2 regions of the Nonomuraea muscovyensis genome follow, and region 1 is predicted to be linked to the other one. Evidence: riboswitches for the same ligand, from Rfam matches in the RefSeq annotation. Region 1 holds a riboswitch; the other holds the start of a gene.

Region 1 (15,710 bases):
GCCTCCGGCCGCTCCGCCTCCGGCCGCTCCGGCGTCGGCCTGGCGCCGTCCCCCCGGGCGTCCCCGCCGTGTCCCTCGTGCCCGTCGTGGCCCTTGTGCCCGTCGTGCCCGCCGCCGTGGCGCCGGGGCTGTGGGTGCGCGGCCGTCTCCAGGTCCACGAGGTGCATCGGGCCGTACCCGCCGTCCGTGCTGGGCCGGCCGTCGTGGGTGTCCCAGCGCGACTGCAGGTAGGACACGCCGAGCAGGACGCTCACCGGAACCCCGTACTCCCGCGCCGCCTCGGCGAAGTCTCCCTGGCGGCCGTGGTCCTGGACCGGCCCCACCAGAGCACCGGCGGCGAGACCGGCGACGACCCACTGCAGCATGGCAACCCCCCCACGGATCGGTTCCGTCAGACTACTGTCCGTAGTCAGGTCGAGAAGGGAAGGGCGGTGCGCCGGTGCGTCGGCCGCCGTCCGACGCGGCGAAGTGGGTCCACCGCGCGATTCCTGCCCGATTGCGGGCAGGATGTTGGCGTGTCCAGTCACTTGTGCGTAGTGTCCTCGTCTGTGTCCACGACGCGGCATCCCCATGAGGAGCTCATCGCGCACCTCACCAGGACCAGCGGGTTAGGTCCCGGCGAGGCGGCCCGTGTGGTGGCCGACGTGCTGTCGTACTTCTCGGAGCCGGTCGAGGAGTTCGTCCGGCGGCGCCACGCCGAGCTGAAGGGCCGTGGCCTCACCAACGACGAGATCTTCCCCCGGGTCGCCGCCGAGCTCCGGGCCCGCCGGGTGGCGGCGCCCGACCTGTCCCTGCGCCAGTTGCGTCGCATCGTCTACGGATGAGCGACCTGCGGTCCCCTGCCACCTGTCCCATGTCCCGTGTCGCGGACATCACCATCGTTCACGGAAGAGGAGAACCCCGGATGTGCGGAATCGTCGCCTATATCGGGCCCAAGGACGCTGCCCCGATCCTGCTGGAGGGGCTGCAGCGGCTGGAGTACCGCGGCTATGACTCGGCCGGAGTCGTGGTGTCCAGCAAGGGGCTGAAGGTACGCAAGGTCAAGGGCCGGGTGGCCGACCTGGCCAAGGTCATGCCGGCCCGGTTCAAGGGCGGCCTCGGCATCGGCCACACGCGGTGGGCCACCCACGGCGTGCCCAGTGACGTCAACGCCCACCCGCACCTGTCGGCGGACGAGCGCATCGCCGTCGTGCACAACGGCATCATCGAGAACGCCGACGAGCTGCGCGCCAAGCTGACCGCCGACGGCGCCGTCTTCCTCTCCGAGACCGACACCGAGGTGCTCGCCCACCTGATCGCCCGCACCGTCCAGGAGACCGAGTCGCTGGAGGAGGCCGTGCGCAAGGCGCTCAAGAGCGTCGTCGGCACGTACGGCATCGCCGTCATCGACGCCGAGCGGTCCGGCGAGGTCGTCGTGGCGCGCAACGGCAGCCCGATCGTGCTCGGCATCGGCGAGAAGGAGATGTTCGCCGCCTCCGACGTGTCGGCGCTGGTCCGCTACACCCGCCAGGTGGTGCACCTGGAGGACGGCGAGCTGGCCGTGCTCAAGGCCGACGGCTTCCACACCTTCGCCAGCGACGCCCGCGAGACCGCCAAGGAGCCGCTGACCGTCGACTGGGACGCCGGCCACTACGACACGGGCGGCTACGAGCACTACCTGCTCAAGGAGATCTCCGAGCAGCCCGAGACGGTCTCGCGCACGCTGCGCGGCCGTCTGGACGAGCGCTTCCACATCGCCCACCTCGGCGGCCTGAACATGGACGCCCGGGAGACCCGCTCCTTCCGCCGGGTGAAGATCATCGGCTGTGGTTCGGCCTACTACTCCGGCCAGATCGGCGCCCAGCTCATCGAGGAGCTGGCCCGCATCCCGGCCGACGCCGAGCCGGCCAGCGAGTTCCGCTACCGCAACCCGGTGGTCGACCCCGACACGCTGTACGTGGCGATCAGCCAGTCGGGCGAGACGTACGACACCCTGGCCGCGGTGCAGGAGCTCAAGCGCAAGGGCGGCCGGGTGATCGGCATCGTCAACGCCGTCGGCAGCGCCATCGCCCGCGAGGTCGACGGCGGCGTCTACCTGCACGCCGGGCCCGAGGTGTCGGTGGCCTCGACCAAGGCGTTCACCTCCACGTCGCTGGCGTTCGCGCTGCTCGCGGTGCACTTCGGCCGCGTGCACGACCTGTCGCCCGCCGACGGCCGCCGCATCTGCGAGGGCCTGCGCCGGCTGCCCGGCCAGATCGAGGAGATCCTGGCCCAGGGCGACAAGATCGCCGAGCTGGCGAAGAAGTACGCCCACCACCCGAGCATGATGTTCGTCGGCCGGGTGCGCGGCTACCCGGTGGCCCGCGAGGGCGCGCAGAAGCTCAAGGAGATCTCGTACGTGCACGCCGAGGCGTACCCGGCCAGCGAGCTCAAGCACGGGCCGCTCGCGCTGATCGGCCCCGAGATGCCCACGGTCGCGATCGTCCCCGACGACGAGTTGCTCGACAAGAACCTCACCACGCTCGGCGAGATCCGCGCCCGCGGCGGGCAGGTGCTCATGGTCGGCCACCGCGAGCCCGACGCCAAGCTGGCCGACGACGTGATCGTGGTGCCGAAGAACGAGATCGAGCTGGACCCGATCCTGCTGACGATCCCGCTCCAGCTCTTCGCCTACCACGCGGCGGTCGCCCTCGGCCGCGATGTGGACAAGCCTCGCAATCTGGCCAAGAGTGTCACAGTCGAATGAGTCCAGGCTGCACTATGGCCACAATCGCACAGAGCTCGTGTAATTAGCGCAATCTCGACCTAAGATCCGTTTGTGGTCGAGTTCGATCCGCGCACGCCCAACCTCGCACGCATGTACGACTACATGCTCGGCGGTGTGACGAACTACGCCGTCGATCGCGAGGCCACCGACCGGCTCGCCGAGCTGGTCCCGCACACCGTGCCGCTGGCACGGGTCAACCGGGGCTTCCAGCAGCGGGCGGTGCGCCACCTGGCGGGTTCGGGCGTGCGCCAGTTCCTCGACCTCGGCAGCGGGCTGCCGACCCAGGGCAGCGTTCACCAGATCGTCCCCGGTGCCCGGGTGGTCTACGTGGACCGCGATCCCGTGGTCGCCGCGCACGCCACGGCCCTGCTCCGCGACGAGAGCAGGGCCGCTTTCGTCCGGGCGGATCTGCTCGACGCCGCCGGGGTGCTGGAGCGCGCCGCGGCCTTCCTCGACCTGGACCGGCCGGTCGGCGTGCTGCTGATCTCGATCCTGCACTTCATCCCCGACGCCGGCACGGACGACGCGGGCGGCCCGCACGCCGCCGTGGCCGCGCTGCGGGAGGCACTGGCGCCCGGCAGTCATCTGGTGCTCACGCACTCCACCACTCCGGGCCCCTCTCCGGGGCGGGCGAAGCCGGCCGCCCGCCGCGGCGCCGCCCGGACGCCCGCCCGGATCAGGGCGTTCTTCGGTGACTTCACGCTGGTCGAGCCCGGCCTGGTGCACGCCGCCGACTGGCGGCCCGACCGGCCCCGGCTGGCCGCCGAACCGTCCACGGCCTCGTACCTGATGGCCGGAGTCGGATGGAAGGCACCCGATCCACAGGTGTAACCGACGGTGATGTGTCAATAACCTCAGGTAGTGGGAGGTACCCGCGCGCCCGGGGGAGGCACGCATGCGGCGACGGCAGTTCTTCGCGCTGGGACTCGGCATGGCGGGGCTCGGCATGGCGGCGGCCGCGTGCGGCGCCGACAAGGGCACCACCGCGGGAGCGGTGCGGCTGCCGTTCGCCATCGCGCCGGGCGCCGAGCGGTGGGCGGGGGTGACGCGGGCGCTCACCCGGGCCGCGTGGCAGTCGGGGTTCATGCTGGCCGGCCACCGGCAGGCCACCACGATCACCGTCACCGGACTGCCGGCCCTGGCCGCCGCCGAGATCGACGCCGGGCCCAGGCTGCTCGAGACCGCGACGCCGCTGGCGAGGCTGGCCGGGGAGATCGAGGTCGTGGTCGTGCCGGCTGCTTCGCCGTTCAGGGACTTCGAGGACTTCGGCGCCCAGTTGCTCGCCAGGCCCGAGGAGACGCCGCTCGCCGGGGGGCCGCAGGGCGAGCCCGACCACCTGCTGTTCGGGCTGGTCGCGCGGGGGCTCGGCGCCGACGCCCGCCGGATCGCCTACACCGGCCACCCGACCACGGCGGAGGCCACCGACGCCCTGCGAGGCGGCCGGGCGGTGGCCGCCGCCGGTCCCCTGCGCGCCTGGCGGGCCGACCTGCGCAAGGGACGGGTCAGGGCGCTGGCCGTCTCCAGCGCCCGCCGCGTCGACGGGCTCGACGTGCCCAGCCTCCTGGAGTCGGGCGTGCGCATCGACTTCGCCGACTGGTGCGCGGCGGTCGGCCCGCAGGACATGGCCGAGGACCTGCGCGCCACGGCCGTCGAGATGTGCGAGCGGGTCGCCGGCTCCGCGCCGTGGCACAAGGCCTGCCGCGCCGGGGGCTGGCAGCCGATCCCGCTCAGCGGCGGCGACTTCGAGCAGTGGCTCGCCTCGGAGACCGCGCGCACCCGCGCCGTGCTCCGCGACCTCGGACTGGTCGACACGCCCGGCACAACATGATGGGGCGAGTTGCGGCCGTGGCCACTAGATGTAGGATCCTGCTCGTCGCTGGTTCGCCCCTCGGGGCGGAGTGAAAGGGAACCCGGTGCGATTCCGGGGCTGCCCCGCAGCGGTGAGCGGGAACGACCGCCGTCACGAGCACTGGAGAGATCCGGGAAGCGACGGCCAGTAGGACCGGCCTGACCGTCATGGTCAGGCGCGCCCGCGAGCCCGAAGACCTGCCAGTGACGCCGGGGTCCCGGCCGGAGCGCGCACGACCACGCGGGCCGGCCCGGCACGCCCGGCTGACCTGTCCAGGGCCTCGAGGGAGGGCCCGGGGGCCGACGCGGCCGGGCACGCCCCGCGCCGCCGTGCTCTCGCGCGCCCTCACGGGGCAGAGCTCGCGAGGAGAGCACGTGACGCAGATCGTTGAGGTTGACCGGCGGCTGGCCATCGAGGAGGCCGCCGCCCGGGTGATCGCCGATCCGGCCAACTCCCGGGTCGCCGCCCGGCTGCTGGCCGAGGAGATCGCCGACGAGGCGGCCGGGCACGGCGTGCGGACCTTCTCCGAGTCGGTCGCGGCCACCCACGCGGCCGGGCTGGTCCAGGACTCCCTCGCGGCGTTCGTCGCGGCCCACGCCGCCGAGCTGGACGCGCTCGTCCACGACGAGGCCGACGACCGGTTCGAGTACTTCGGCCTGCGCACCGTCTACGACCGCTACCTGCTGCGCCACCCGCAGACGCGGGCGGTGCTGGAGCGCCCGCAGCACTTCTTCCTGCGGGTGGCCTGCGGACTGTCGTCCTCGGTGGCCGAGGCCGCCGAGCTGTACGGGCTGATGTCCGCGCTGGCCTACCTGCCCAGCTCGCCGACGCTGTTCAACTCCGGCGCGCGCCGCCCGCAGCTCTCGTCGTGCTTTCTGCTCGACTCGCCGCGCGACGAGCTGGAGGCCATCTACGACAGGTACGGCCAGGTGGCCCGGCTGTCGAAGTACGCCGGAGGCATCGGCATCTCCTGGACCCGGGTCCGCTCGCGCGGCTCGCTCATCCGCGGCACCAACGGGCACTCCAACGGCATCGTCCCGTGGCTGCGCACCCTCGACTCCTCGGTCGCCGCGGTGAACCAGGGCGGCCGTCGCAAGGGAGCGGCCTGCGTCTACCTGGAGACCTGGCACGCCGACATCGAGGAGTTCCTGGAGCTGCGCGACAACACGGGCGAGGACGCCCGCCGCACGCACAACCTGAACCTGGCCAACTGGGTGCCGGACGAGTTCATGCGGCGGGTCGAGGCCGACGGGACGTGGTCGCTGTTCGACCCCAAGGACGTCCCCGACCTCACCGACCTGTACGGCGACGCCTTCGACCGCGCCTACCGCGCCTACGAGGCGCAGGGCCGCTTCGTCCGCCAGATCCCGGCCCGCACCCTGTACGGCCGGATGATGCGCACGCTCGCGCAGACCGGCAACGGCTGGATGACGTTCAAGGACGCGGCCAACCGGACCTCCAACCAGACGGCCCGCCCGGAGAACGTCATCCACCTGTCCAACCTGTGCACCGAGATCCTGGAGGTCACCAGCGACGCCGAGACCGCGGTGTGCAACCTCGGCTCGGTCAACCTGGCCGCCCACCTGCGCGACGGCGCGGACCTCGACTGGGACCGGCTGCGCGCCACCGTGCGGACCGCCGTGCGCTTCCTCGACCGGACCATCGACCTGGGCTTCTACCCGACACCCGAGGCCGAGGCGGCCAACCGGCGCTGGCGGCCGATCGGGCTCGGCGTGATGGGGCTGGCCGACGTGTTCTTCGCGCTGCGCCTGCCGTTCGACTCGCCCGAGGCGCGGGAGCTGTCCACGCGGATCGCCGAGGAGATCGCGCTGGCCGCCTACGACACCTCCGCCGACCTGGCCGCCGAGCGCGGCCGGCACCCGTCGTACGGCGACACCCGCGCCGCCCTCGGGATGCTGCACCCCGACCACTACGCCGGGGCGGCCGGCTCGCCGCGCTGGGAGGCGCTGCGTGCCAAGGTCGCCGCCACCGGGCTGCGCAACTCCCTCATGATCGCCATCGCGCCGACGGCCACCATCGCCTCCATCGCCGGCTGCTACGAGTGCATCGAGCCGCAGGTGTCCAACGTCTTCAAGCGCGAGACCCTGTCCGGCGAGTTCCTTCAGGTCAACCGCTACCTGGTGGCCGACCTGCAGGCGCGCGGGCTGTGGACGCAGACCATGCGCGACGCGATCAAGCGGGCCGACGGCTCGGTCCAGGACGTCCCCGGCATCCCGGCCGACCTCAAGACGCTCTACCGCACCGCGTGGGAACTGCCGCAGAAGGCGCTGATCGACCTGGCCGCGGCCCGCCAGCCGTACATCGACCAGTCGCAGTCGCTCAACCTCTTCATGGCCAGCCCCACCATCGGCAAGCTCTCCTCGATGTACGCCTACGCCTGGAAGCGCGGCCTGAAGACCACGTACTACCTGCGCTCCCGCCCCGCCACCCGGATCGCCCAGACCACCGTGACGGCGGCGCCCGCCCCTTCGGCCGCGGAGGCCGTCGCCTGCTCGCTGGAGAACCCGGAAGTCTGCGAAGCCTGCCAGTAATCCGCCCCACCACGTACGGAGACATCCCCAGACATGCTGCTCGACCCTGGAATGGACCTGACCCTGCGGCCCATGCGCTACCCGGACTTCTACGAGCGCTACCGGGCGGCCATCCGCAACACCTGGACCGTCGAGGAGGTGGACCTGCACACCGACCTCGCCGACCTGGCCAGGATGACCGCGCAGGAACGCCACCTGATCAACCGGCTGGTCGCCTTCTTCGCCACCGGCGACTCGATCGTCGCCAACAACCTGGTGCTCAACCTCTACCAGCACGTCAACGCCCCCGAGGCGCGCCTGTACCTCAGCAGGCAGCTCTTCGAGGAGGCCGTGCACGTGCAGTTCTACCTGACGCTGCTCGACACGTACCTGCCCGACCCGGACGAACGTGTCAAGGCGTTCGCCGCGATCGAGCACATCCCGTCGATCCGCGACAAGGCCGAGTTCTGCTTCCGGTGGATCGACTCGATCAACGGGCTGCGGCAACTGGAGACGGCCGACCAGCGGCGGCAGTTCCTGCTGAACCTCATCTGCTTCGCCGCCTGCATCGAGGGGCTGTTCTTCTACGGGGCCTTCGCCTACGTCTACTGGTTCCGCTCGCGCGGGCTGCTCAGCGGCCTCGCCACGGGGACGAACTGGGTCTTCCGTGACGAGTCCATGCACATGGAGTTCGCCTTCAGCGTGGTGGACACCGTGCGGGCCGAGGAGCCGGAACTGTTCGACGACAAGCTGGGCGCGCAGGTCACCGCGATGCTGGAGGAGGCCGTGGCGGCCGAGCTGGCCTTCGCCCGCGACCTGTGCGGCGACGGCATGCCCGGGATGAGCGCCGAGCAGATGCGCGAGTACCTTGAGTACGTGGCCGACCAGCGGCTGGCCAGGCTCGGCCTGCCGGCGAGGTACGGCACGGCCAACCCGTTCGCGTTCATGGAGTTGCAGGACGTGCAGGAGCTCGCGAACTTCTTCGAGCGGCGGGTGTCGGCTTATCAGGTGGCTGTTGAGGGCAATGTGACGTTCGATGAGACGTTCTAGGCTTATTTGATAGGACATTTGGGGGCATTACTCGTGCAGACGCCAGCCGGCTGGCTCGTCCTCGCCATCGCGGTGGCCGGGGCCGTTCTCTGCGTGGAGATCTTCCGACGGCTGCTGTCCAGGGCCGGTCGCAAGTGGGCGCTCGCCCGGCACCTGGTCGAGCACTGCACCTGGGCCGGGTTCACGGTGGCGGCCGTGGTGGCCTTCAACCTGGTGTTCGGGCCCGGGATGTTCGGCCAGAGCCCGGGGGAGCTGGCCCTCGCCCAGACGGTGGAGCGGGCGCTGGGGCTGGTCACCATCGGCGCGGTGACCTGGCTGATCGTCCAGGCCACCTACGCGCTGACGGACGTGGTGCTCGACCGGCTGGTGAAGGTCGAGGGGGAGCGCAACCGGCGGGCCCGGCGCATCATGACCCAGATCGGGCTGGTCCGCCGGATCGCCGCCGCGGTCATCATCGTGATCGCGGTGGGCGCGATGCTCTTCTCCTTCCCCCAGGTGCGGGCGCTGGGCGCGGGTCTGCTCGCCTCCGCCGGCATCGCGGGCGCGATCGTCGGCATCGCCGCCCAGCCGACGATCGGCAACGCCCTGGCGGGCCTCCAGCTCGCCTTCAGCGACGCGCTGCGGCTGGACGACGTGGTCGTGGTGGACAACGAGTGGGGCAGGATCGAGGAGCTGACGCTGACCTACGTGGTGGTGCGCCTGTGGGACGAGCGCCGCCTCGTCCTGCCCGTCTCCTACTTCACCCAGAACCCGTTCGAGAACTGGACCCGGCACGGCAGCCGGGTCATCGCCGTGGTGCTCCTGCGGGTCGACTGGTCGGTGCCGGTCGACAAGCTGCGCGACGAGCTCTACACCTTCATCCAGTCCAACCCGCTGTGGGACCAGAAGGACTGGACCCTCCAGGTGACCGACGTGCTGCCGAACGGGCTGATCGAGCTGCGGGCCCTGATGAGCGCCGCCGACTCGCCGTCCGCCTGGGACCTCAAGTGCGACGTCCGCGAGCACCTGGTCACCTTCATCAGGACGAACTTCCCCGACGCGCTGCCGCGCTTCCGCGTGGAGACCCCGGAGACCCGGGCCGGGGTGCCGTGGACGGCCGACCTGGGCGCCGATCCCGGCCCGCCGCCCGGCTCGTCGTCGGGCCCCTCCTTCTCGTCCGGTCCCCCGGCCGGCCCTTCGTTCGGCCCCTCGTCCGGCCCCGGGCGGGCCTGACGGCGCGCGGCCGTTCCGGCTGTCAGCGGCGGGTCGCCAGGAGGACCCCTGCCCCGCCGACCGCCAGCCCCGCCACCGCGAGCGGGTGCAGCGACTGGCCGGCGAGCAGCCAGGCCATGACGGCCGTCACGGCCGGCGTCAGGAAGAACAGCGTGCTCACCCGGCTCGCCGGCGCGTCCCGCAGCATGGTGTTGAGCAGCAGGAACGCCCCGATCGAGTTCACCAGGACGAGCCAGCCCACGGCCCCGGCGAACGCCGCCCCGTCGGTCACCCGCGGCGTCTCCAGCAGCAGCGAGGCCAGGCCCACGAGCGGCGCGCTGACCAGGAACTGCACGGCCGTGCCCGATCGCACGTCCATGTCGCCGGCGAAACGCTTCTGGTAGACCGTGCCCAGGCTCAGCGCGAGCAGCCCCACCACGGCGAGCGCGATTCCGGCCGAGGAGAAGCTCAGCCGGTCGGCCACGGCCAGCCCGACACCGGCCGCGCCCAGGGCGAAGCCGAGCCACTGCCGCGGGGTCAGCCGCTCGCCGAGCGCCCGCCCGGCCACCAGCGCGACGACCACCGGGTTCAGCCCCTGCACCAGCGCCAGCACCGCCGCGGGCACGTGCATGCCGAGCGCCGTGTAGAAGGCGCCGAACTGCACCGCCTGCACCAGCACCCCCGCCACCGCCACGTGCGCGAGCCGCCGGCCCCGCGGCCAGGAGGACCGGGCCGCCAGCGCGATGCCGGTGAGCAGCACTCCGGCGAAGGCGAACCTCGCGAACGTCAGCAACAGCGGCGGCGCGGCGCCCACCCCGATCACCCCGGCCACGAAGGCGCTGCTCCACATCACCACGAACAGGGGCGGCAGCAGCGCCGGCCCCTTCGCCTGCTCCCGGCTCCCCGCCGGCCGGACCACCTGGACCGCCATGCCACCCTCCACATAACCACTCAAATCGGTTACTTCACTGTTCCGTGATCCCGCCTAACCTGTCAAGGCGGTTAGGTATGCTGGGGGCGTGTTCGCCTTCGTCAGCGGGAACCTCGCCCTCGACCTGGCCGGTACGGTCCAGCACCGCACGACCGACCGGCGTGACGTGCTGCGCGAGCCGGATGACATGGCCCGCTGGATGGTCGAGGCGGGCGTCCTCGACACGCCGTGCGAGGTCACGCCCGCCGGGCTGGAGGCGGCCAAGGAACTGCGGGAGGCCCTCTACCGGCTGGCCTCCGCCGCGGCCGAGCCGCACCCCCACGAGCCGCACCCCCACGAGTCGCACCTCACCGGGCCGCGGCCCGCCGAGTCGCAGGCCGATCGCGAGGTCGTCAACAGGTTCGCCGCCGCCCCGCCCGTAGGGGTGCGGCTGGACGCGGCCGGCCGGGTCGAGCGCGCCGGAGACCTGGCCGCCGCCCTGTCCACCGTCGCCCGTCAGGCGGTCGAACTCCTCGGCGGGACGCAGGCCGTACGGATCAAGGAGTGCGGCGCCGAGGCCTGCACCCGGCTGTACGTCGACACCTCGCGCGGGGGCGCCCGGCGCTGGTGCGACATGCAGGAGTGCGGCAACCGCGCCAAGGCGGCGGGCTTCCGGGCCCGCCACCGCGCGCTTTAATCGCTGGCATCGGCGTCGATCGTCCGGCTACCGTGGACAGCGTCCAGCACGACCAGGAAGGCCTGCCACGTGACCACCCCGATCTCCCGCGGACCGCGCGCCATGCGACTCGCGGCCGGTGAGGCTCCCGGATAGTCCCGCCACGGACTCCAGGAGCCGCCCGGGGATGTCGCCCAGGCGGCTTTCTTCTTGCCGTGCCACACGACGACGGCCCTGACAGGGGATCAGGGCCGCGGGCCATGGTCTAGCCGACGGGAGTGGCGCCCCTCGGCCGGACACAGCCCTCGCCCCGGGCGGCGCCCACGCCAGCCCGTCCCGGGGCCCACATCCCACCTCTCCCCGGGCACGCCCCGGGGGGCGCGGCCGGGACGAGCGGCATCGCGGTGGTGGCCGCCCAGCCGGGCGTCAGCGCTCGACGATCTCGTTCTTGCCGACGACGACCACGCCGCCGCGGGTGATGGCGAAGCGGGTGCGGTCGTGGTCGAGGTCGAAGCCGATCCGCGCGCCGTCGGGGATCACGACGTTCTTGTCGATGATCGCCTTGCGCACGATCGCGCCGCGGCCGATCTTGACGTTGTCCATCAGCACCGAGTCCTCCACCAGCGAGTGCGAGTGGAGCATCACCCTCGGCGACAGGATCGACCGGATGGCGGTGCCGCCCGAGACGATCACGCCGGGGGAGACCAGTGAGTCGATCGCCCGGCCCACCCGGTCGCCGTCGTTGTGCACGAACTTGGCCGGCGGCAACGGGTCGTGGCCGGTGTGGATGGGCCACTTGTCGTTGTAGAGGTTGAAGACGGGGTGCGCCGAGATGAGGTCCATGTGGGCCTCGTAGTAGGCGTCCAGGGTTCCCACGTCGCGCCAGTAGCCACGGTCGCGCTCGGTGGAGCCAGGCACGACGTTGTTCGCGAAGTCGTAGACGTCGGCGCCGCCCGACTTGACCAGCATGGGGATGATGTTGCCGCCGAGGTCGTGCTTGCTCGTGGGGTCGAGGGCGTCCTCGCGCAGGGCGTCGATCATCGCCTGCGTCCTGAACACGTAGTTGCCCATCGAGGCGTAGATCTCGTCGGGTGAGTCGGCCAGGCCGACGGCGTCCTTCGGCTTCTCCCGGAAGGCCACGATGCGCCGCCCCTGCGGGTCGGTCTCGATCACCCCGAACTGGTCGGCGAGCGCCAGCGGCTGCCTGATCGCCGCGACCGTCACGTCGGCGCCCGACTCCTCGTGCTGGGCGACCATCTGCCGGGGGTCCATGCGGTAGATGTGGTCGGCGCCGAACACGATGACGTGCTCGGGCATCTCGTCGTAGATCAGGTTCAGGTTCTGGAAGAGGGCGTCGGCGGACCCGGAGAACCACCGGGGCCCCAGCCGCTGCTGCGCGGGCACCGGCGTCACGTAGTTGCCCAGCATGGCCGACAACCGCCAGGTGCGCGACACGTGCCGGTCGAGGCTGTGGTTCTTGTACTGCGTCAGCACGACGATCTGCAGGTAGTTGCCGTTGGCCAGATTGGACAGCACGAAGTCGATAAGCCGATATATCCCGCCGAACGGCACGGCAGGTTTGGCCCTGTCCGCCGTCAGAGGCATGAGCCTCTTGCCCTCGCCACCTGCCAGCACGACCGCAAGCACCCTCTGGGACCTCATGTCCAGACGCTACCCCCATTTGGCCGATCTATCGACGAAAGCCCGCATGATGCCCCTGCGAAAGTCGCCGGTTCCTTATTGTTCGTCCGGATCGGCGCAAGACGGCTTGTCGAGGTGTCCCCGACGGGCCGGTTGCTCGTAAGGTCGTCTCATGCGTGTCGATCTGCTCAGCCGGGAGTATCCGCCCGAGGTGTACGGCGGTGCCGGGGTTCACATGGAGTACCTGGCCAGCCGCCTGCGACGGCTGGCCGACGTCCGGGTGCGCTGCTTCGGCGCGGACCGCGACGAGCCGGGGGTGTCCGCCTACCGGGTCCCCGGCGGGCTGGAGTCGGCCAACGCGGCGCTGCAGGTGCTCGGGGTGGACCTGGAGATGGCCGCCGCCTGCGAGGGCGCCGACGTGGTCCACTCGCACACCTGGTACGCCAACTTCGCCGGACACGTCGCGAAGATGCTCCACGGTGTCCCGCACGTGGTCACCACGCACAGCCTCGAACCGCTGCGCCCCTGGAAGGCCGAGCAGCTCGGCGGCGGCTACACGATCTCCTCCTGGGCCGAGCGGACCGCCCTGGCCGCCGCCGACGCCGTGATCGCGGTGTCGGAGGGCATGCGGCGCGACGTGCTCGCCGCCTACCCCGAGATCGCGCCGGAGCGGGTCAGCGTCATCCACAACGGCATCGACACCGCCGAGTACACCCCCGACCGCGGCGACGACGTGCTGAAGAGGCACGGGGTCGACCCCGGCAGGCCGTACGTGATCTTCGTCGGGCGCATCACCCGGCAGAAGGGGCTGGTCCACCTCCTGCACGCGGCACGGGCCTTCGACCGTGACGCCCAGCTCGTGCTCTGCGCGGGCGCGCCCGACACGCCGGAGATCGCCGCCGAGGTGACCGGCCTGGTGCGCGAGCTGGAGCGCGAGCGCGAGGGCGTGTTGTGGATCTCCGAGATGCTGCCCAAGCCCGAGGTCATCCAGTTGCTCACGCACGCGAGCGTCTTCGTGTGCCCGTCGGTGTACGAGCCGATGGGCATCGTCAACCTGGAGGCGATGGCCTGCGAGACGGCCGTGGTCGCCACGGCCACGGGCGGCATCCCCGAGGTGGTCGCCGACCGCGAGACGGGCCTGCTGGTGCCGATCGACCAGGGCGCCGACGGCACTCCGCACGACCCCGGCCGCTTCGCCGCCGACCTGGCCGAGCGGGTCAACACCCTGCTGGGCGATCCCGCCAGGGCTCGCGCGATGGGGCAGGCGGGCCGGGTCAGGGCCGTCGAGCACTTCTCCTGGGAGCGCATCGCCGACCGCACCCTCGACCTCTACACCTCGCTCCGCGGCTGACCGGTTTTGCTGCTCTTGAGGTGCTTTTCCCCTGCTCAGGGGAATGCTAGGTCCTGACGGGGGAACGGCGGGCCGTCGCTCCCCGGCCGATTGGGTCTTGTGGTCCCCAGTGACGTGGATCACATTGAGCGTCAGGAGGCCAGACATGACGCACCCGCTTGGAGTAAGCCGCCCCGACCTGGTCGTCACCGACCTGCCCACGCCCGAAGAGGTGTTCAAGATCTCGCGGATCGGACCGCGGGAGCTGGTCAAGTACGTCGTCGGCCCGAGCCTCATCGCGCTCGGCATCTCCATCGGCAGCGGTGAGTGGCTGCTCGGCCCGCTCAGCGTCGGTCAGTACGGCTTCGTCGGCGTCGGCTGGGTCATCCTGATCTCCGCGCTGCTCCAGACGTTCTACAACGTCGAGTGCGCCCGCTACGTCGTCGCCACCGGCGAGGTCCCGGTCGTCGGCTGGGGCCGTGTCCCGCCGGGGTGGCGGTTGTGGGTGCCGCTCTCCGTGCTCGTCGTCATCTTCGCGTTCATCGCGGGCGGCTGGGCGGCCTCGGCCGGCCAGGGCGTGTACGCGCTCGTGCACGGCACCATCGCGCCCGCCGGGGCCGAGGAGCCGCGCCTGTGGGCGATCGCGCTGCTCGTCGTCGTCTTCCTGATCACGGCCGGCGCGCGGCGGATCAGCCGGGCGCTGGAGCTGGCCAACTGGATGCTCGTCGGGTCCATCCTCGTCACGCTGCTGCTGCTGTGCGTCTTCGTGGTGCCGTGGAGCATGTGGTGGGAGGGCTTGCGCGGCTTCGTCACGCCGGCCGCCCCGCCGAAGGGCATCACCGCCACCCAGCTCGGCGGCCTGGCCGGGTTCACCGCTCTCGCCTCCGGCCTCAACTGGTACGTGATGGGGCACTACCGGGACAAGGGCTACGGCATGGGCTACCGGGCCGGGTTCATCTCGGGCATGCGCGGCGAGCGCCGGGAGATCCTGGCCAGCGGCGTCACCTTCCCCGACGACGACCTCAACAGGGGGCTGTGGCGCCGGTGGTACCGGCTGTTGCTGACGGACATGTGGGGCGTGTTCTTCGTCGGCGCCATGCTGGGCATGCTGCTGCCGACGATCCTCATGTCGCAGGCCGTCGCCATGTCCGGCGAGCGGCCGACGCGCGCCGACGTGCCGACCTTCATCGCCAGCGTGCTGGGCCAGGAGTACGGGCCGGCCCTGTTCTACGTGGCTCTGGTGCTCGGCGTGCTGATCCTGTTCTCCACGCAGCTCGGCATCTTCGAGGCCATGGTCCGGGTGACCACGGACGCCGCGCACGGCACCAGCCCGCGACTGCGCGCGCTGATCGAGGGCGACCCGCGCCGGTTCTACTACCCGTTCATGATCGTGCTGCTGGTCGTCATCTCGGTCGTCATCCACCTGAGCCTGCCGGTGGCGCTCGTCGAGTGGTCGGCCAACATGTCCAACCTGGGCGCGCTGCTCTACCCGTTCCTGCTCATCTACCTCAACAGCAGGCTGCCGCGGCCCGCCCGGCCGCGGCCGTGGCACTACGTCATCCTGGTGCTCAACTTCCTGTTCTTCGGCTTCTTCTTCGTCAACTTCATCGCCGACTTCCTCGGCGACCCGCTGGTGACGTTCTAGCCGTCGGCGGAAGCGGAGGCCGGGACGGGCTGGAGCACGACCACCGGGATCTCCCGGTCGGTCTGCGTCTGGTAGTCGTCGTACTGGGGCCAGGCGCGCGTCATCAGCTTCCACAGCTCCGGCTTCTCCTCCTCGATCGCC
Region 2 (15,710 bases), on a different contig from region 1:
ACGCAGGCGCGTGCCGTCCTGTACGCCCGGGACAGCAAGTGGCACGAGAGCGTGGGCGTCGCCAGGCGCAACCCCGGTGACCGCCCGGTGCCGGAGATCGGCGACGAGCTGGCGGCCGGGCGGGCGCTGATGGACCTGGCCGACAAGCTGATCGGCGACGCCGTGGACGACGTCGCCCGGCTGGGCGGGCCCATCGACGCGCGGTGACGCGGCACGGTCCAGGTGTTGACGCAAAGGGGAGGAAGGGATACGTTCCGGTAGATTTCACGGTCGTCCAAGGGAAATCCGGTGAGATGCCGGTGCGGACGCGCCACTGTATCCGGGACGAAGATCCCGGGAGCCAGGTCGCTTGGCGATCGTGACCTCACTGGCTGGGACGCGTCATCCCCGAGGAGGCTCGCATGAGTGGTCTGTCCACTCCGTCCACCCTTCCCCTGCCCCGCCTGCGGCCGTGGCTGCTGCTGGGCGTACCGGTGCTGCTGCTCGTCGCCTACCTGGTGCTGATGGACAACGGCGCCGTCTCCCAGGCGGGCACCTACCTGCACGAACTCATGCACGACGGGCGGCATCTGCTCGGCGTGCCGTGCCACTAGGGGCGCCGGTGGTGCGCACCCTGCTGGTCAGGGGCCTGTTGCTCGGGCTCGTGGCCGGTCTGATCGCGGGCGCCTTCGCCTTCGCCGTCGGTGAACCGCGGGTCGAGAGCGCCATCGCCCTGGAGGAGGCCGCCGCCGCTCCGGCGGGCCACGCGGACCATGACCATGACCATGACCACGGCGCCGTCGTGAGCAGGCCGGTGCAGAAGGCCGGGCTGTTCCTCGCGACCGGGCTCTACGGGCTGGCCGTGGGCGGGATCTTCGCCCTGGTGTACGCGGGACTGCGCGGGCGCGTCGGGCCCAGGTCCGAGGGCGGGCTGGGGCTGGCCGCCGCAGGTGTCGCGTTCGTGGCGGTCATTCTCGTACCGTTCATGAAATATCCGGCCAACCCGCCGGCGGTGGGCGACCCGGAGACGATCACCGGCCGGACGCTGCTGTACGTGGTCATGGTGCTGGTCGGGCTGGCGGCGACGGCCATCGCCGTGGCGACGGCGCGGCAGGTCGGTGCCGGTCCGTGGGCGCGCTGGGCCGCGGCCGTGGCGGCGTTCCTCGTGCCGGTGGTGGCCGCCTGGCTGCTGCTGCCGACGGTGGACGAGGTGCCGGAGGGTTTCCCCGCGACGTTGCTGTGGGAGTTCAGGCTGGCGTCGCTGGGCACGCAGCTCGTCTTCTGGGCGGCCTTCGGCGCGCTGTTCGGCTGGGCCTGCGACCGGGCGGCCCGCGTGCCGAAGGCCGCTCCCGTGGCCGCGGCCTGACCGGGGTGCTGTTCGTCAGGCAGGCGAGCACACCCGGCATGCGCGGGGCCCGCTTCCCCGCCCCGGGGGAGGCGGCCGACCCGGCGAGCCTCGCCCGGGCCGCCGCGCTGGCGGAGACGGTCGCCGGCCGGCCCGCGTTCGCGGCGCCGGCGGTGGCCGCCGGGCAGACCGCCTCGGCCATGGGCCTGGTGGCCTCTGTGGTGCCGGAGCTGGCCGAGCCCGGCTTCGGGCGGTGGGGCGGCCTGCCGTACGGACGGGTCGCGCGGGAGGAGCCGGACGGTCTGGCGAGCTGGCTCGCCGACCCGCGCGCGGCCCCGCACGGCGGCGAGAGTCTGGCCGCGCAGGCGGCGCGCGTCGCCGCCTGGCTCGGCTCCGCGCCTCCGGAGGAGGTCGTGGTCGTCTGCGACGCCGGAGCGATCAGAGCGGCGCTGGGTCACGCGCTCGGCCTGGACCCGCTCTCCGCCGCGAGGTTCGACGTCGCACCGCTGTCCATCACCGCGCTGTCCCCGACCCGGGGCGGCTGGCGGGTCGCCCATGTCAACCGGAAGGTCGCCGCGTGATCGCCACCTACCCGTTCAGCGCCGTCGTCGGGCTCGACGACCTGAAGCTGGCGCTGGTGCTCAACGCCGTCTCCCCGCGTGTGGGCGGCGTGCTCGTCCGGGGGGAGAAGGGCACCGCCAAGTCCACGATCGTCCGGGCTCTGGCCGCCCAGTTGCCCCCGGTGGAGGCGGTGACCGGGTGCCGGTTCGCCTGCGATCCGGCCGCGCCCGACCCCGCCTGCCCCGACGGCCCGCACGAACCCGGCGAGCAGCGGCTGCGCCGCCCCGCCGCGCTGGTGGAGCTGCCGGTCGGCGCCTCGGAGGACCGGCTCGTCGGTGCCCTCGACGTGGAACGGGCGCTGACGGAGGGCGTCAAGGCGTTCCAGCCGGGGCTGCTGGCCGCCGCCCATCGCGGCGTGCTGTACGTGGACGAGGTCAACCTGCTCCACGACCACCTCGTGGACCTGCTGCTCGACGCCGCCGCCCTGGGCACCTGCTACGTCGAGCGGGAGACCGTGTCGGTCCGGCACGCGGCCCGCTTCCTGCTGGTGGGCACCATGAACCCCGAGGAGGGGGAGCTGCGCCCGCAGCTCCTCGACAGGTTCGGGCTGACCGTGGAGGTGCGCGCCTCCCGCGACCCGGGCGAACGGGCCGAGGTGGTCAGGCGGCGGCTCGCCTTCGAGGCCGGACCGGAGGAGTTCGCCGGCCGGTGGGCCGCCGAGGAGTCGGCGCTGGCCGGGCGGATCGCGCGGGCCCGTGACCGGCTGCCGGGCGTGCGGCTGCCGGACGCCCGGCTCAGGCAGATCGCCACGGTGTGCGCGGCGTTCGAGGTGGACGGGCTGCGTGCCGACCTGGTCACGGCGAGCGCGGCCATGGCGCATGCGGCCTGGCAGGGCCGGCAGGTGGTGACGACCGACGACGTGCGGGCGGCGGCCCGGCTGTCGCTGCCCCACCGGCGCCGGCGCGATCCGTTCGACGCGCCGGGCCTCGACGAGGAGCTGCTGGAGCGGCTGCTGGAGGAGACGTCCGGTCCCGACGATCCCGACGATCCCGACGGTCCAAACGGTCCAAACGGTCCGGACGGGCCCGGGGATGGCGGTCCCGTGGGTGGTGGACCCGACGGTCTCGGTCCTGGTGACGGCGGGTCGTCCGGGGAGAGCGCGGGGCTCGGTTCGGAGACGTCGCGGGAGGACGCCGGTTCGCGTCCACAGGGTGTGGACGGCCAGGCGGCCGGGACGGCGGAGGCCGGTCCACAGGCTGTGGACGGGCCGGCGGGCTCTCGGCCGGCGGCCCCCGCAGGGCGGCCGGCGGGGGCCGCCGAGCCGTACCGGGTGCCGTTGCTGCAGGTGCCGGGCCTGGGCGAGGGTGCGGCGGGACGCCGGTCGCGGGCGCGGAGCGCGCACGGCCGCGTCACCGGCGCGCGGCGGCCCCGCGGGCGCCTGCACGGCCTGCATCTCACCGCGACGATCCTCGCCGCCGCGCCGCACCAGAGGACGCGGGGCCGCACCGGGCCCGGCCTGCTGCTCCGCGCGGACGACCTGCGCGAGGTGGTGCGCGAGGGCAGGGAGGGCAATCTCGTGCTGTTCGTGGTGGACGCCAGCGGGTCGATGGCCGCCCGCAGGCGGATGACCGCGGTGAAGACGGCGGTGCTGAGCCTGCTGCTGGACGCCTACCAGCGCCGCGACAAGGTGGGCCTGGTCACCTTCCGGGGCACCGCTGCTGAGGTGGTGCTGCCGCCCACCTCGTCGGTGGAGGCGGGCGCGGCCCGGCTGCGCTCGCTGCCGACCGGGGGCCGCACCCCGCTGGCCGCCGGGCTGGCCAAGGCGGCGGACGTGCTGCGGGTGGAGCGGGTGCGCGACCCGGCCCGCCGCCCGCTGCTCGTCCTGGTGACCGACGGCCGCGCCACCGCCGGCGGCGACGTGGAGCGGGCGGCCGGGCTGCTCGACGGCACGGCGAGCGTCGTCGTGGACTGCGAGAGCGGTCCCGTACGGCTCGGCCTGGCCGTCCGGCTGGCCGCCCGGCTGCGCGCACGGCTCCTCCCGCTCGACGCCCTGTCGGACCTGGGCTCGGCGGTCCGCGACTACCGGAAGGCGGTCTGACATGCCGCAGGGAAAGCCGGCCGTCGTGCCGGACGACGGGCTCACCACCCGGCAGCGCCGCGCCAGGCCGCTGCTGATGGTCCACACCGGGCCGGGCAAGGGCAAGTCGACGGCGGCGTTCGGCATGGCGCTGCGCGCCTGGAACCAGGGCTGGCCGGTCGGGGTGTTCCAGTTCGTCAAGTCGGCCAGGTGGCGGGTCGGGGAGGAACGGGCGCTCAAGATCCTCGGCGCCTCCGGCGAGGGCGGGCCGGTCGCCTGGCACAAGATGGGGGAGGGCTGGTCGTGGATCCAGCGCCCCGGCGCCCAGGAGGACCACGCGGCCGACGCCCGCGAAGGGTGGGAGCAGATCAAACGCGACCTGGCGGCCGAGACCTACCGGTTCTACGTCCTGGACGAGTTCACGTACCCGCTGAAGTGGGGCTGGCTCGACCTCGACGACGTGCTGGACACGCTGACCGGCAGGCCGGGCGCCCAGCACGTCGTGATCACCGGCAGGGACGCGCCGGAGCGGCTGGTGGAGGCGGCCGACCTGGTGACGGAGATGGGCAAGGTGCGCCACCCCATGGACTCCGGCCAGAAGGGGCAGAAGGGCATCGAGTGGTGATCCCGCGGCTCGTGGTCGCCGCCCCCTCCTCCGGGAGCGGGAAGACGACCGTGGCGACCGGCCTGATGGCGGCGCTGCGCGCCCGGGGGCTCCAGGTGTCGCCGCACAAGGTGGGGCCCGACTACATCGACCCCGGCTACCACGCGCTGGCGACCGGCCGGCCGGGCCGCAACCTGGACCCGTGGCTGGTCGGCGAGGAGCGGGTGGCCCCGCTGTTCCTGCACGGGGCGGCGGGGTGCGACGTGGCGGTGGTCGAGGGCGTGATGGGCCTGTTCGACGGCAGGGGGGAGACGGACCTCGCCTCGACCGCGCACGTCGCCCGGCTGCTCGCCGCCCCGGTCGTGCTGGTCGTGGACGCGGCCGGGCAGAGCAGGTCGGTGGCGGCGCTGGTGCACGGGTTCGCGACGTTCGACCCGCGGGTGCGGGTGGGCGGCGTGGTGCTCAACCGGGTCGGGTCCGACCGGCACGAGGAGCTGTGCCGGGCCGCGCTGGCGGCGGCGGGCGTCCCGGTGCTGGGGGCGATCCGGCGCGACGACGCCGTCTGCACGCCGTCCCGCCACCTGGGGCTGGTGCCGGCGGCCGAGCGGGAGGCCGAGGCGCTGGCCGCGGTGGACCGGCTGGCCGCGCTCGTGGCGCGGGAGTGCGACCTCGACGCCGTGCTGCGGCTGGCGCGCACCGCCCCGCCGCTGGACGCGACCCCCTGGGACCCCGTACGGGCCCTCGCGGAGACCGGCGAACCGGACGGCGGGACGCCGCTCGCGGTGGACGCGGTGGACGCGGCGGGGGACCCGGGCCGGTCGGCGGCGGGGCCGGCCGGGGCGCGGCCGGTGGTGGCGGTGGCCGGTGGGGCGGCGTTCACGTTCGGGTACGCCGAGCACGTCGAGCTGCTGCGCGCCGCCGGAGCCGACATCGCCGTCCTCGACCCGCTCCGCGACGAGAGGCTGCCCGACGGCACCGGCGCGCTGGTGATCGGCGGCGGCTTCCCCGAGGTGTACGCCGCCGAACTGGCCGCCAACGAATCCCTGCGCGAGCAGGTCGCCGCGTTCGCCGGCCCCGTCGTCGCCGAGTGTGCCGGCCTGCTCTACCTCTGCCGCGAGCTGGACGGCCGGCGGATGTGCGGCCGGCTGCCCGGCGTGGCCCGGATGACGGACCGGCTGACGCTCGGCTACCGGGAGGCCACGGCGACCCGGGCGTCGCTGCTGACCAGGCCGGGCGAGCGCTTCACCGGGCACGAGTTCCACCGGACGACCCTGGTCACGGACGCCGAGCCGCTGCTGCGGTGGGAGGGCGGCGGCGACGGGTTCGGCGACGCCCTCCTCACGGCCACCTACCTGCACCTGCACTGGGCGGGGCGGCCGGCGTCGGCTCAGCGGCTGGTGTCGTCCTCCAGATCCCCTTCGGTCCTGAGGTAGACCTCTTGCAGACCGCGCAACAGCTCAGGGTCCGGGTGCTCCCACATGCCGCGCTCGGCGGCCTCCAGGAGGCGCTCGGCGATGCCGTGCAGGGCCCACGGGTTCGACCTGGCCATGAACGCCTGGTTCTCCGGGTCCAGCACGTACGCGGCGGTCAGCCTGTCGTACATCCAGTCGGCCATCACCCCGGTCGTGGCGTCGTAGCCGAACAGGTAGTCCACGGTCGCGGCCAGCTCGAACGCGCCCTTGTAGCCGTGCCGGCGCATCGCGGCCAGCCAGTTGGGGTTCACCACCCGGGCCCGGAAGATCCGGGCGGTCTCCTCCGACAGGGTCCGGGTGCGCACGGCGTCGGGGCGGGTGCTGTCGCCGACGTACGCGGCCGGCGCCCGGCCGGTGAGGGCGCGGACCGTGGCGACCATGCCGCCGTGGTACTGGAAGTAGTCGTCGGAGTCGGCGATGTCGTGCTCGCGGGTGTCGACGTTCTTGGCCGCCACGGCGATCCTGCGGTAGGCGCTCTCCATGTCCTGGCGGGCGGGGACGCCGTCGAGGTCACGGCCGTAGGCGAAGCCGCCCCACACCGCGTACACCTCGGCCAGGTCGGCGTCGTCGCGCCAGTTGCGGCTGTCGATGAGCGGCAGCAGCCCGGCCCCGTACGCGCCGGGCGCCGAGCCGAAGATCCGCATGGTGGCCCGGCGGGTGTCGCCGTGCGCCTCGGCGTCGGCGGCGACGTGGGCGCGCACGTAGTTGTCCTCGTGCGGCTCGTCCAGCCCGGCGACCAGCCGGACGGCGTCGTCCAGCATGCCGACCACGTGCGGGAACGCGTCCCGGAAGAAGCCGCTGATGCGGACCGTCACGTCGATGCGGGGCCGGCCCAGCTCGGCGAGCGGCACCGGCTCCAGGCCGGCCACCCGGCGGGACGCCTCGTCCCAGGCGGGGCGGACGCCGAGCAGCGCGAGCACCTCGGCCACGTCGTCGCCGGCGGTCCGCATCGCGCTGGTGCCCCAGACGGACAGCCCCACCGAGCGCGGCCACTCGCCCGTGTCGGCCCGGTAGCGCTCCAGCAGCGAGTCGGCCATGGCCTGCCCGGTCTCCCAGGCGAGCCGGCTCGGCACGGCCCGCGGGTCGACCGAGTAGAAGTTGCGGCCGGTCGGCAGCACGTTGACCAGGCCGCGCAGCGGCGAACCGCTGGGCCCGGCGGGGACGTAGCCGCCGTCGAGGGCGTGCAGGACGTGGTCGAGCTCGTCGGTGGTGCGGGCCAGCCGGGGCACGATCTCGGTGGCGGCGAACACGAGGATGCGCGCCACCGGCTCGTGCCGCTCCCCGGGCACCAGCCGCGCGACCTCGGGGGCGGCTTCGGGGGACCAGCCGCGCTCCTCCATGGACTCGACCAGGGCACGGGCGGTCGCCTCGGCGCGGTCCACCTCACCCAGCCCGGCGGTGCCGTCCTCGGCCAGGCCCAGGGCCTCGCGCAGGCCGGGCAGCGTCTCGCGGCCCGACCACAGCTGCCTGGCCCGCAGCATGGCGAGCACCAGGTTCACCCTGTCGCCACCGGTCGGCGCCCGGCCGAGCACGTGCAGGCCGTCGCGGATCTGCGCGTCCTTCACCTCGCACAACCAGCCGTCCACGTGCAGCAGGAAGTCGTCGAACTCCGTGTCGTGCGGCCGGTCCGTCAGGCCGAGGTCGTGGTCGAGCCGGGCCGCCTGGATCAGCGTCCAGATCTGCGCCCTGATGGCGGGCAGCTTGGCCGGGTCCATGGCGGCGATCGAGGCGTGCTCGTCGAGGAGCTGCTCCAGCCGGGCGATGTCGCCGTACGTCTCGGCGCGGGCCATGGGCGGCACCATGTGGTCCACGAGCACGGCGTGCGCGCGCCGCTTGGCCTGGGTGCCCTCGCCGGGGTCGTTCACCAGGAACGGGTAGACGAGCGGCAGGTCGCCGATGGCCGCGTCGGTGGCGCAGGAGGCGGACATGCCCGCCGACTTGCCCGGCAGCCATTCGAGGTTGCCGTGCTTGCCCACGTGGACCATGGCGTGCGCGCCGAACTCCGCCGACAGCCACCGGTAGGCGGCCAGGTAGTGGTGGCTGGGCGGCAGGTCGGGGTCGTGGTAGACGGCGATCGGGTTCTCGCCGAAGCCGCGGGGCGGCTGCACCATCACCACGACGTTGCCCGCCCGCAGCGCGGCCAGCACGATGTCGCCGTCGTGGGTGAAAAGCTCGCCGGGCGGCGGCCCCCAGTGCCGCTCCATGCCCGCGCGCAGGTCCTCGGGCAGCGTCCGGTACCACTGCTCGTACGAGCTTGCGGGGATGCGCACCGGGTTGCCGGCGAGGTGCTCCTCGGTCAGCCAGTCGGGGTCCTGGCCGCCGGCGGCGATCAGGGCGTGGATCAGCGCGTCACCGTCCTGCTCGGGCACGCCCGGGAAGCCGTCGCCCAGGTCGTAGCCGGCCTCGGCGAGCCGGGCGAGCAGCCTGACCGCGCTGGCGGGGGTGTCCAGGCCGACCGCGTTGCCGATCCGGGAGTGCTTGGTCGGGTAGGCCGACAGCATCACCACGAGCCGCCGCTCGGCCGGCGGGGTGTGCCTGAGCAGACCGTGCCGCACGGCGATGCCCGCCACCCGGGCGGCCCGCTCGGCGTCGGCCACGTAGACGGTCAGCCCGTCCTCGTCGATCTCCTTGAACGAGAACGGCACCGTGATGATCCGGCCGTCGAACTCGGGGATCGCCACCTGCGAGGCGGCGTCGAGCGGCGACAAACCGTCGTCGTTCTCCTCCCACGCCTGCCTGCTGCCGGTCAGGCAGAGCCCCTGCAGGATGGGCACGTCCAGCTCGGCGAGCGCGCCCACGTCCCACGCCTCGTCGTCGCCGCCGGCGCCGGCGGTGGCGGGACGGGTGCCGCCCGCCGCCAGCACCGTCACGACCAGCGCGTCGGCGGCCCGCAACGTCTCGAACAGCTCCGGCTCGGCCGTGCGCAGCGACGAGCAGAAGACGGGCAGCGCCCGGCCGCCCGCGTCCTCGACGGCCCGGCAGAGCGTCTCGACGAACCCGGTGTTGCCCGCCATGTGGTGGGCGCGGTAGTAGAGCACGCCGACGACGGGCCCGTCCGCGCGGCGCGCGGTGCGCTCCAGGAGGCCCCAGGGCGGCGCGGGCGCGGGCGGCGCGAAGCCGTGTCCGGTGAGCAGGACCGTGTCGGACAGGAACGCGTGCAGCTCGGCCAGGTTCGCCGGCCCGCCGTGGGCGAGGTAGGCGTGCGCCTCGGCGCAGGTGCCGGCGCTGACCGTGGACAGCTCCATCAGCTCGGCGTCGGGCGCCTGCTCGCCGCCGAGCACCACCACCGGGCGGGGGCCGGCCAGCAGGTGGTCCAGCCCCTCCTCCCAGGCGCGGCGCCCGCCCAGCAGGCGGACCACGACCAGGTCGGCGCCGTCGAGCAGCGGGGGCAGGTCCTCGGCCGTCAGCCGGGCGGGGTTGCCCAGCCGGTAGGGGGCGCCGCCGGCGCGGGCGCTGAGCAGGTCGGTGTCGGAGGTGGAGAGCAGCAGGACGGTGGTACGGCTGTCGCCAGGCACGCGGGAGTCCTCCCTCGGGGTCCTCGCCCCGGTCGCGGGTGTCGCGACGGCAGGAGTCTCCTGGCTCCCGGATCGACGCTCACCCCGGCCTTCCCGCCCGTCGCCGGGCAGTGGCCTCGTGGTGGGGTTCGCTCCCCGGTCACAGTGGCGGGACCGCGCCGGTTTCGCACCGGCTTCCTCCCTTTGCCATCGCCTGACGCAAGCGTACGGCAGCGAGATCTGGAGTGACCATGCACCTTTCCGAAGCCGGTCCCTTCCGGCGCATGCGGCCGGACTCCTGTCCGGGGGCGCTCCAGACGCACGAGGCGGCTGACGGCGCGCTGGCCAGGATCCGGTTGCCCGGCGGGGCGGTGACCGCCGGCCAGTTGCGCGAGCTGGCCGCGTGCGCGGCGGAGCTGGGCTCCGGGGTGATCGAGCTGACCTCCCGGGCGAACGTCCAGGTGCGCGGGCTCCGCCCCGCCCCCGCCTCGGACGCCGGTGCTGCCCTCGCTGCCCGGATGGCCGGCGCGGGGCTGCTGCCCTCGGCCTCGCACGAGCGGGTGCGCAACATCGTCGCCTCGCCGCTGAACGGGCGCGGGCCCGGGGGCGTGGTGGAGACGCAGCCGCTGGTGGCGGCGCTGGACCGGGCCCTGTGCGAGCGGGCGCGGCTGGCCGGGCTGCCGGGGCGCTTCCTGTTCGCGCTGGACGACGGCACGGGGGACGTGGCCGGGCTGGGCGCCGACGTCACGTACACGCCCGACGGCCTCCTCCTGGCGGACGCCCGGCTCTCCCGCACCTCGGGCGACCCGGTCGCGCTCATGCTCGCCGCCGCCGAGGCGTTCCTGGACGAACGGCGGCCGCCCGAGGGCCACGCTCAGGCCGGCTCGGTGTGGCGGATCGGCGAGCTGCCGGACGGGCCCGCCCGGGTGGCGGCCCGGCTGGGCGGCACCGTGACCCCCGTACCCCGGCGGTCGCCGCGCGGGCAGCGCGCCGGGCTCGTCGAGCAGCGGGACGGCCGGGTGGCGCTGGAGGCGGTGGTCCCCCTCGGCCGGCTCACCGCCGTCCAGGCGCAGGCCCTCGCCGCCCAGGCGCAGGCCGCCGGCATGGTGCGGCTCACCCCCTGGCGGACCGTCGTGCTGCCCGGCCTCGACCCCGACCGGGCCGGGCGGGTCGCCCACCGGCTGGCGGAGGCGGGCCTGGTCACCGACCCGGACTCGCCCTGGGTGGGCGTGACGGCCTGCACCGGCCGCCCCGGCTGCGCGAAGTCACTGGCCGACGTCCAGGCGGACGCGTCCCGGTGGGTGGCGGGCCGAGTGACCGCAGCCGGGACACCGGTCCACTGGTCGGGCTGCGAACGGCGGTGCGGCCTGCCGAAGGGCCCCGTCGTCCAGCTCGTCGCCACCGGCCACGGCTACCACCACGGTTACCAGGAGAGGACACAGTGACCATCGACACGCACACGGGCGACCCGTGGGACGGGTACGTCCGCGACGGCGCCGAGATCTACCGGCGGTCGTTCGCCACCATCAGGGCCGAGGCCGACCTGTCCGGCCTGCCGGCCGACGTCGCGGGCGTCGCGGTGCGGATGATCCACGCCTGCGGGATGACCGACCTGGTCGACGACCTGGCCTTCTCGCCGGGCGTGGTCGCCGGGGCGCGGCGGGCGCTCCGGGCGGGCGCGCCGGTGCTGTGCGACGCCACGATGGTCGCCTCCGGTGTCACCCGGAGCAGGCTGCCCGCCGGCAACGACGTGGTCTGCACGCTCGGCGCCCCCGGCGTGCCCGACCTCGCCCGACGGCTCGGCACCACGCGCAGCGCCGCCGCCCTGGACCTGTGGCGCGACCGGCTCGACGGCGCCGTGGTGGCGATCGGCAACGCGCCGACCGCGCTGTTCCGCCTGCTCGAACTCGTCGTCCAGGGAGCGGGCCGGCCGGCGGCGGTGCTGGGGATCCCGGTGGGGTTCATCGGCGCGGCCGAGTCCAAGCGGGCACTGGCCGGCAGCGGCCTTGCGTTCCTGGTGGTGCACGGCCGCAGGGGCGGCAGTGCGATGGCGGCGGCGGCGGTCAACGCCATCGCGAGCGAGGTGGAGTGATCATGGGTGAGGGACGGCTGTACGGGGTGGGGCTGGGGCCGGGTGACCCCGAGCTGGTCACGGTCAAGGCCGCCCGGCTCATCGGCGAGGCAGACGTCATCGCCTACCACGCCGCCAGGCACGGCCGCAGCATCGCCCGGTCGATCGCCCTGCCGTACCTGCGGGACGGGCAGATCGAGGAGCTGCTGCTGTACCCGCTGACCACGGAGACCACCGACCATCCCGGCGGCTACCAGGGGGCGCTGGACGACTTCTACGCCGGCTGCGCCGGGCGGCTGGCCGCCCACCTCGACAGGGGCCGGACCGTGGTGGTGCTGGCGGAGGGCGACCCGCTCTTCTACGGGTCGTACATGCACATGCACAAGCGGCTCGCCCACCGCTACCCGACCGAGGTGGTGCCGGGCGTGACGTCGGTCAGCGCGGCCTCGGCCGTGCTGGGACGGCCGCTGGTGGAGCGGGACGAGGTGCTCACCGTGCTGCCGGGGACGCTGCCCGGCGACGTGCTCGCCGACCGGTTGCGCGACACCGACTCGGCGGCCGTGCTCAAGCTGGGCCGGACGTTCGGGAAGGTGCGCGACGCGCTCGCCGAGGCGGGGCGGCTGGACGACGCCTGGTACGTGGAGCGGGCCACCATGGGGGCCGAACGGGTCGCCCCGCTCAAGGACGTCGATCCCGAGGGGGTGCCGTACTTCTCGCTGGCCCTGCTGGCCAGCCCGGCCGAGCGGACGTTCGTGCCGCCGCCCGTGACGGCCCCCGCCTCCGGTGAGGTGAGCGGCGAGGTGAGCGTGGTGGGGCTGGGTCCCGCCGGGCGGCCGTGGCTGACGCCCGAGGCGCAGGAGGCGCTGGCGGCGGCCACCGACCTGGTCGGGTACGGCCCGTACGTGGACCGGGTGCCGCCGAACCCGCGCCAGACGCGGCACCGCACCGACAACCGGGTCGAGGCGGAACGGGCCAGGCACGCACTGGAGCTGGCCAGGGCCGGCGCCCGCGTCGCGGTGGTGTCGTCCGGCGACCCGGGGGTGTTCGCGATGGCCAGTGCCGTGCTGGAGGCGGCCGAGGACTTCCCCGGCGTCCCGGTGCGGGTGGTGCCGGGGCTGACGGCCGCGCAGGCGGTGGCGAGCCGGGCGGGCGCGCCCCTCGGCCATGACTACTGCGTGCTGTCGCTGTCGGACCTGCTCAAGCCGTGGGACGTGGTGGCCGCCCGGCTGACCGCCGCCGCCCGGGCCGACCTCGTGCTGGCGATCTACAACCCGGCCTCGCGCAGCCGAACCTGGCAGGTGGCCGCCGCCCGCGACCTGCTGCTGGAGCACCGCGACCCGGCCACACCCGTGGTGATCGGCCGGAACGTCGGCGGCGACGGCGAGAGCGTCACCGTCACCACCCTCGGCGAACTCGACCCAGGCCAGGTGGACATGCGCTGCCTGCTGATCATCGGCTCCTCGACCACCCGGGTGACCGGCGGGGGCGTCGTCTACACCCCGCGCCGCTACCCCTAGCCGGAGGGCCGGGCCGGAGCGGGAGGCGGGCCGCCTCCTCGCGGGCCCCGGCGATCGGCGCGGCGACCGGCGAGGAGCTACCCGGCGTGCCCCCGCGCCCACCGGGCGGCCTCCGCCACGGTCTCCACCAGCCGGACGCCGGGCGGGGGCTGCGGGCGGTCCACCATGATCACTGCGAGACCCAGCTCGCGGGCCGCGACGAGCTTCGCGGTGGTCATCGCGCCGCCGCTGTCCTTGGTGACCAGCACGTCGAGCCGGTGCTCGCGGACGAGCGCCCGCTCACCCTCCACCGTGTACGGCCCGCGGTCGAGCAGCACGTGCGCGTTCGCGGGCACCGGCGGCTCCGGCGGGTCCACCGACCTGGCCAGGAACCACACCCCGGGCACCCCAGCGAACGCCGGCAGGCTCCGCCGCCCCGTCGTCAGGAACACCCGCATGGGCGCCGCCAGCCGCTCGGCCGCCTCCCGGAGCGAGCCGACCCGCTGCCAGGCGTCGCCAGGCCCCTCCCGCCAGCCGGGCCGCCGCAGCACCAGCAGCGGCACTCCGGTGGCCCGCGCCGCCTCGGCGGCCGAGGCGGTCATCCGGGCGGCGAACGGGTGGGTCGCGTCGACCAGCGCGGCCACGCCCTCGGCCGCCAGCCACGCCGCCAGTCCCTCGGGGCCGCCGAAGCCGCCCTCGCGCACCTCGCCGACCGGCAGCCGCGGGTTCGTCACCCGCCCGGCCAGCGACGACACCACCGGCACCCCGGCCGCGTCCAGCTCGGCGGCCAGCGCCCGCGCCTCCGCCGTCCCGCCGAGGATCAGGACCCGCACGCGCGCTCCCGCGCCGCGCTGTAGAGGTGGCTGTCGGGGAACTCCGACGCCGACAGCACCCGCCCCACGACGATGACCGCCGTCCGCCGGACACCCGCCTCGTGGACCCGTTCGGCGATGTCGGCCAGCGTGCCGCGCAGGATCAGCTCGTCCGCCCGGCCGGCCCGCGCCACCACCGCCACCGGGCAGCCGGCCCCGTAGGCGGGCAGCAGCTCCGCCACGACCGCGTCGATCCGCTGCACGGCCAGGTGCAGCACCATCGTGGCCCGGCTCGCCGACAGGGTCGCCAGGTCCTCGCCCTCGGGCATCGGGGTGGCCCTGGCCGAGGTGCGGGTGAGGATCACCGTCTGGCCGACGCCGGGCACGGTCAGCTCGCGGCCCAGCGAGGCCGCCGCCGCCGCGAACGCGGGCACCCCGGGCACCACCTCGTACGGCACGCCGAGCGCGTCGAGGCGGCGCATCTGCTCGGCCATGGCGCTGAACACCGATGGGTCACCCGAGTGCAGCCGCGCCACGTCGAGCCCGGCCCGGTGCGCCCCGGCCAGCTCGGCGACGATCTCGTCCAGGGTGAGGTTCGCCGTGTCGACCAGCCGGGCGCCCGCCGGGCAGGAGTCGAGCAGCTCGGGCGGCACCAGCGATCCCGCGTACAGGCAGACCGGCGACGACTCCAGCACCCGCAGCCCGCGCACGGTGATCAGGTCGGCCGCGCCGGGACCCGCCCCGACGAAGAAGACGGTCACGCCTCGTCCCTTCCGGCCGCGCACCCGGTCACGGCCCGTCCCTCCCGGTGATCGGCCACACGGTCCTCCTTGGTGATCGACCACACCGTCACGGGCATCATCGCCCGCCAGCCGGTGAAGCCGCCCACCGGCGATCCCCGCTGCACCGACAGGCGCACCAGGTCGCCGCCGAGGCGCCCGTACCAGCCCGCGACCACCGCCTCCGACTCCACGGTGACGGCGTTGACCACGAGCCGGCCGCCCGGCCGCAGCGCGTCCCAGCAACGTTCCAGCAGGCCGGGCACGGTCGCCCCGCCGCCGACGAACACCGCGCCTGGCTCGGGCAGCCCGTCCAGCGCCGCCGGGGCCCGCCCCTCGACCACCCGCAGAGACGGCACCCCCAGCGCGTCGGCGTTGCGCCGGATCGCGGCGGCCCGGTCGGCCCTGCTCTCCACGGCGACGGCCCGGCAGGAGGGGTCGCAGCGCAGCCACTCGATCGCGATGCTGCCCGCCCCCGCGCCCACGTCCCACAGCAGCTCGCCGGGCAGCGGCGCCAGCCGCGACAGGCTGACGGCCCGCACCTCCCGCTTGGTGAGCTGCCCGTCGTGCTCGTACGCCGTGTCCGGCAGTCCCGGCACCAGCGGCAGCGGCTCGGCGTGCGGCCCGGCGACGCACTCGACGGCGATCACGTTCAGCGCCGACGGGGCGGACGCCGTCCACTCCTCGGCGGTGCCGTGCAGCGCGGCCTCGGCGGGCGCGCCCAGGTCGGACAGCACGCTCAGCCGGCTCGGCCCGTACCCGCGGCCGGTGAGCAGCCCGGCGACCACGGCCGGGGAGTCGCGGCCGGAGCCGAGCACGAGGACGCGCCGGCCCGGCAGGACGGCCGCGTTCAGCGCGGCCGGTGGCCGGCCCACCAGGCTGACCACCGCGACCTCCTCCGCCGGCCAGCCGAGCCGCGCGCACGCCAGCGCGAGCGACGACACGTGCGGCAGCACCCGCACCCGTCCGGCGCCCAGCAGCCGCACGAGCGTGGAGCCGATGCCGTGGAACATCGGGTCG

What was found. A riboswitch is a leader RNA that binds a small molecule or an ion and turns the genes downstream of it on or off. The one in region 1 is predicted to bind cobalamin.
Region 2: another riboswitch for cobalamin. It lies ahead of cobN (cobaltochelatase subunit CobN); the one in region 1 lies ahead of FHU36_RS26140 (ribonucleoside-diphosphate reductase subunit alpha).

Annotation. Positions count from the first base shown of each region.
Region 1 is NZ_JACHJB010000002.1:1,995,459-2,011,168, reverse strand. Features, by position in the region: gene FHU36_RS44870 (N-acetylmuramoyl-L-alanine amidase) at 1-365, opposite strand, end outside; gene FHU36_RS26160 (hypothetical protein) at 549-824, shown strand; gene glmS (glutamine--fructose-6-phosphate transaminase (isomerizing)) at 905-2,725, shown strand; gene FHU36_RS26150 (SAM-dependent methyltransferase) at 2,798-3,577, shown strand; gene FHU36_RS26145 (tripartite tricarboxylate transporter substrate-binding protein) at 3,642-4,574, shown strand; cobalamin riboswitch at 4,607-4,814, shown strand; gene FHU36_RS26140 (ribonucleoside-diphosphate reductase subunit alpha) at 4,970-7,147, shown strand; gene FHU36_RS26135 (ribonucleotide-diphosphate reductase subunit beta) at 7,181-8,176, shown strand; gene FHU36_RS44865 (mechanosensitive ion channel family protein) at 8,210-9,388, shown strand; gene FHU36_RS26125 (DMT family transporter) at 9,411-10,298, opposite strand; gene FHU36_RS26120 (CGNR zinc finger domain-containing protein) at 10,387-10,974, shown strand; gene glgC (glucose-1-phosphate adenylyltransferase) at 11,380-12,615, opposite strand; gene glgA (glycogen synthase) at 12,767-13,945, shown strand; gene FHU36_RS26105 (Nramp family divalent metal transporter) at 14,091-15,569, shown strand; gene FHU36_RS26100 (nitroreductase family deazaflavin-dependent oxidoreductase) at 15,566-15,710, opposite strand, start outside.
Region 2 is NZ_JACHJB010000001.1:2,764,930-2,780,639, forward strand. Features, by position in the region: gene FHU36_RS13110 (DUF1876 domain-containing protein) at 1-207, shown strand, start outside; gene FHU36_RS13115 (CbtB domain-containing protein) at 402-593, shown strand; gene FHU36_RS13120 (CbtA family protein) at 602-1,345, shown strand; gene FHU36_RS13125 (histidine phosphatase family protein) at 1,351-1,905, shown strand; gene FHU36_RS13130 (magnesium chelatase subunit D family protein) at 1,902-3,983, shown strand; gene cobO (cob(I)yrinic acid a,c-diamide adenosyltransferase) at 3,985-4,587, shown strand; gene FHU36_RS13140 (cobyrinic acid a,c-diamide synthase CobB) at 4,584-5,999, shown strand; gene cobN (cobaltochelatase subunit CobN) at 5,954-9,553, opposite strand; cobalamin riboswitch at 9,588-9,777, opposite strand; gene FHU36_RS13150 (ferredoxin-like domain-containing protein) at 9,784-10,977, shown strand; gene FHU36_RS13155 (precorrin-8X methylmutase) at 10,974-11,624, shown strand; gene FHU36_RS13160 (precorrin-2 C(20)-methyltransferase) at 11,627-13,120, shown strand; gene FHU36_RS13165 (cobalt-precorrin-6A reductase) at 13,198-13,932, opposite strand; gene cobM (precorrin-4 C(11)-methyltransferase) at 13,920-14,672, opposite strand; gene cbiE (precorrin-6y C5,15-methyltransferase (decarboxylating) subunit CbiE) at 14,669-15,710, opposite strand, start outside.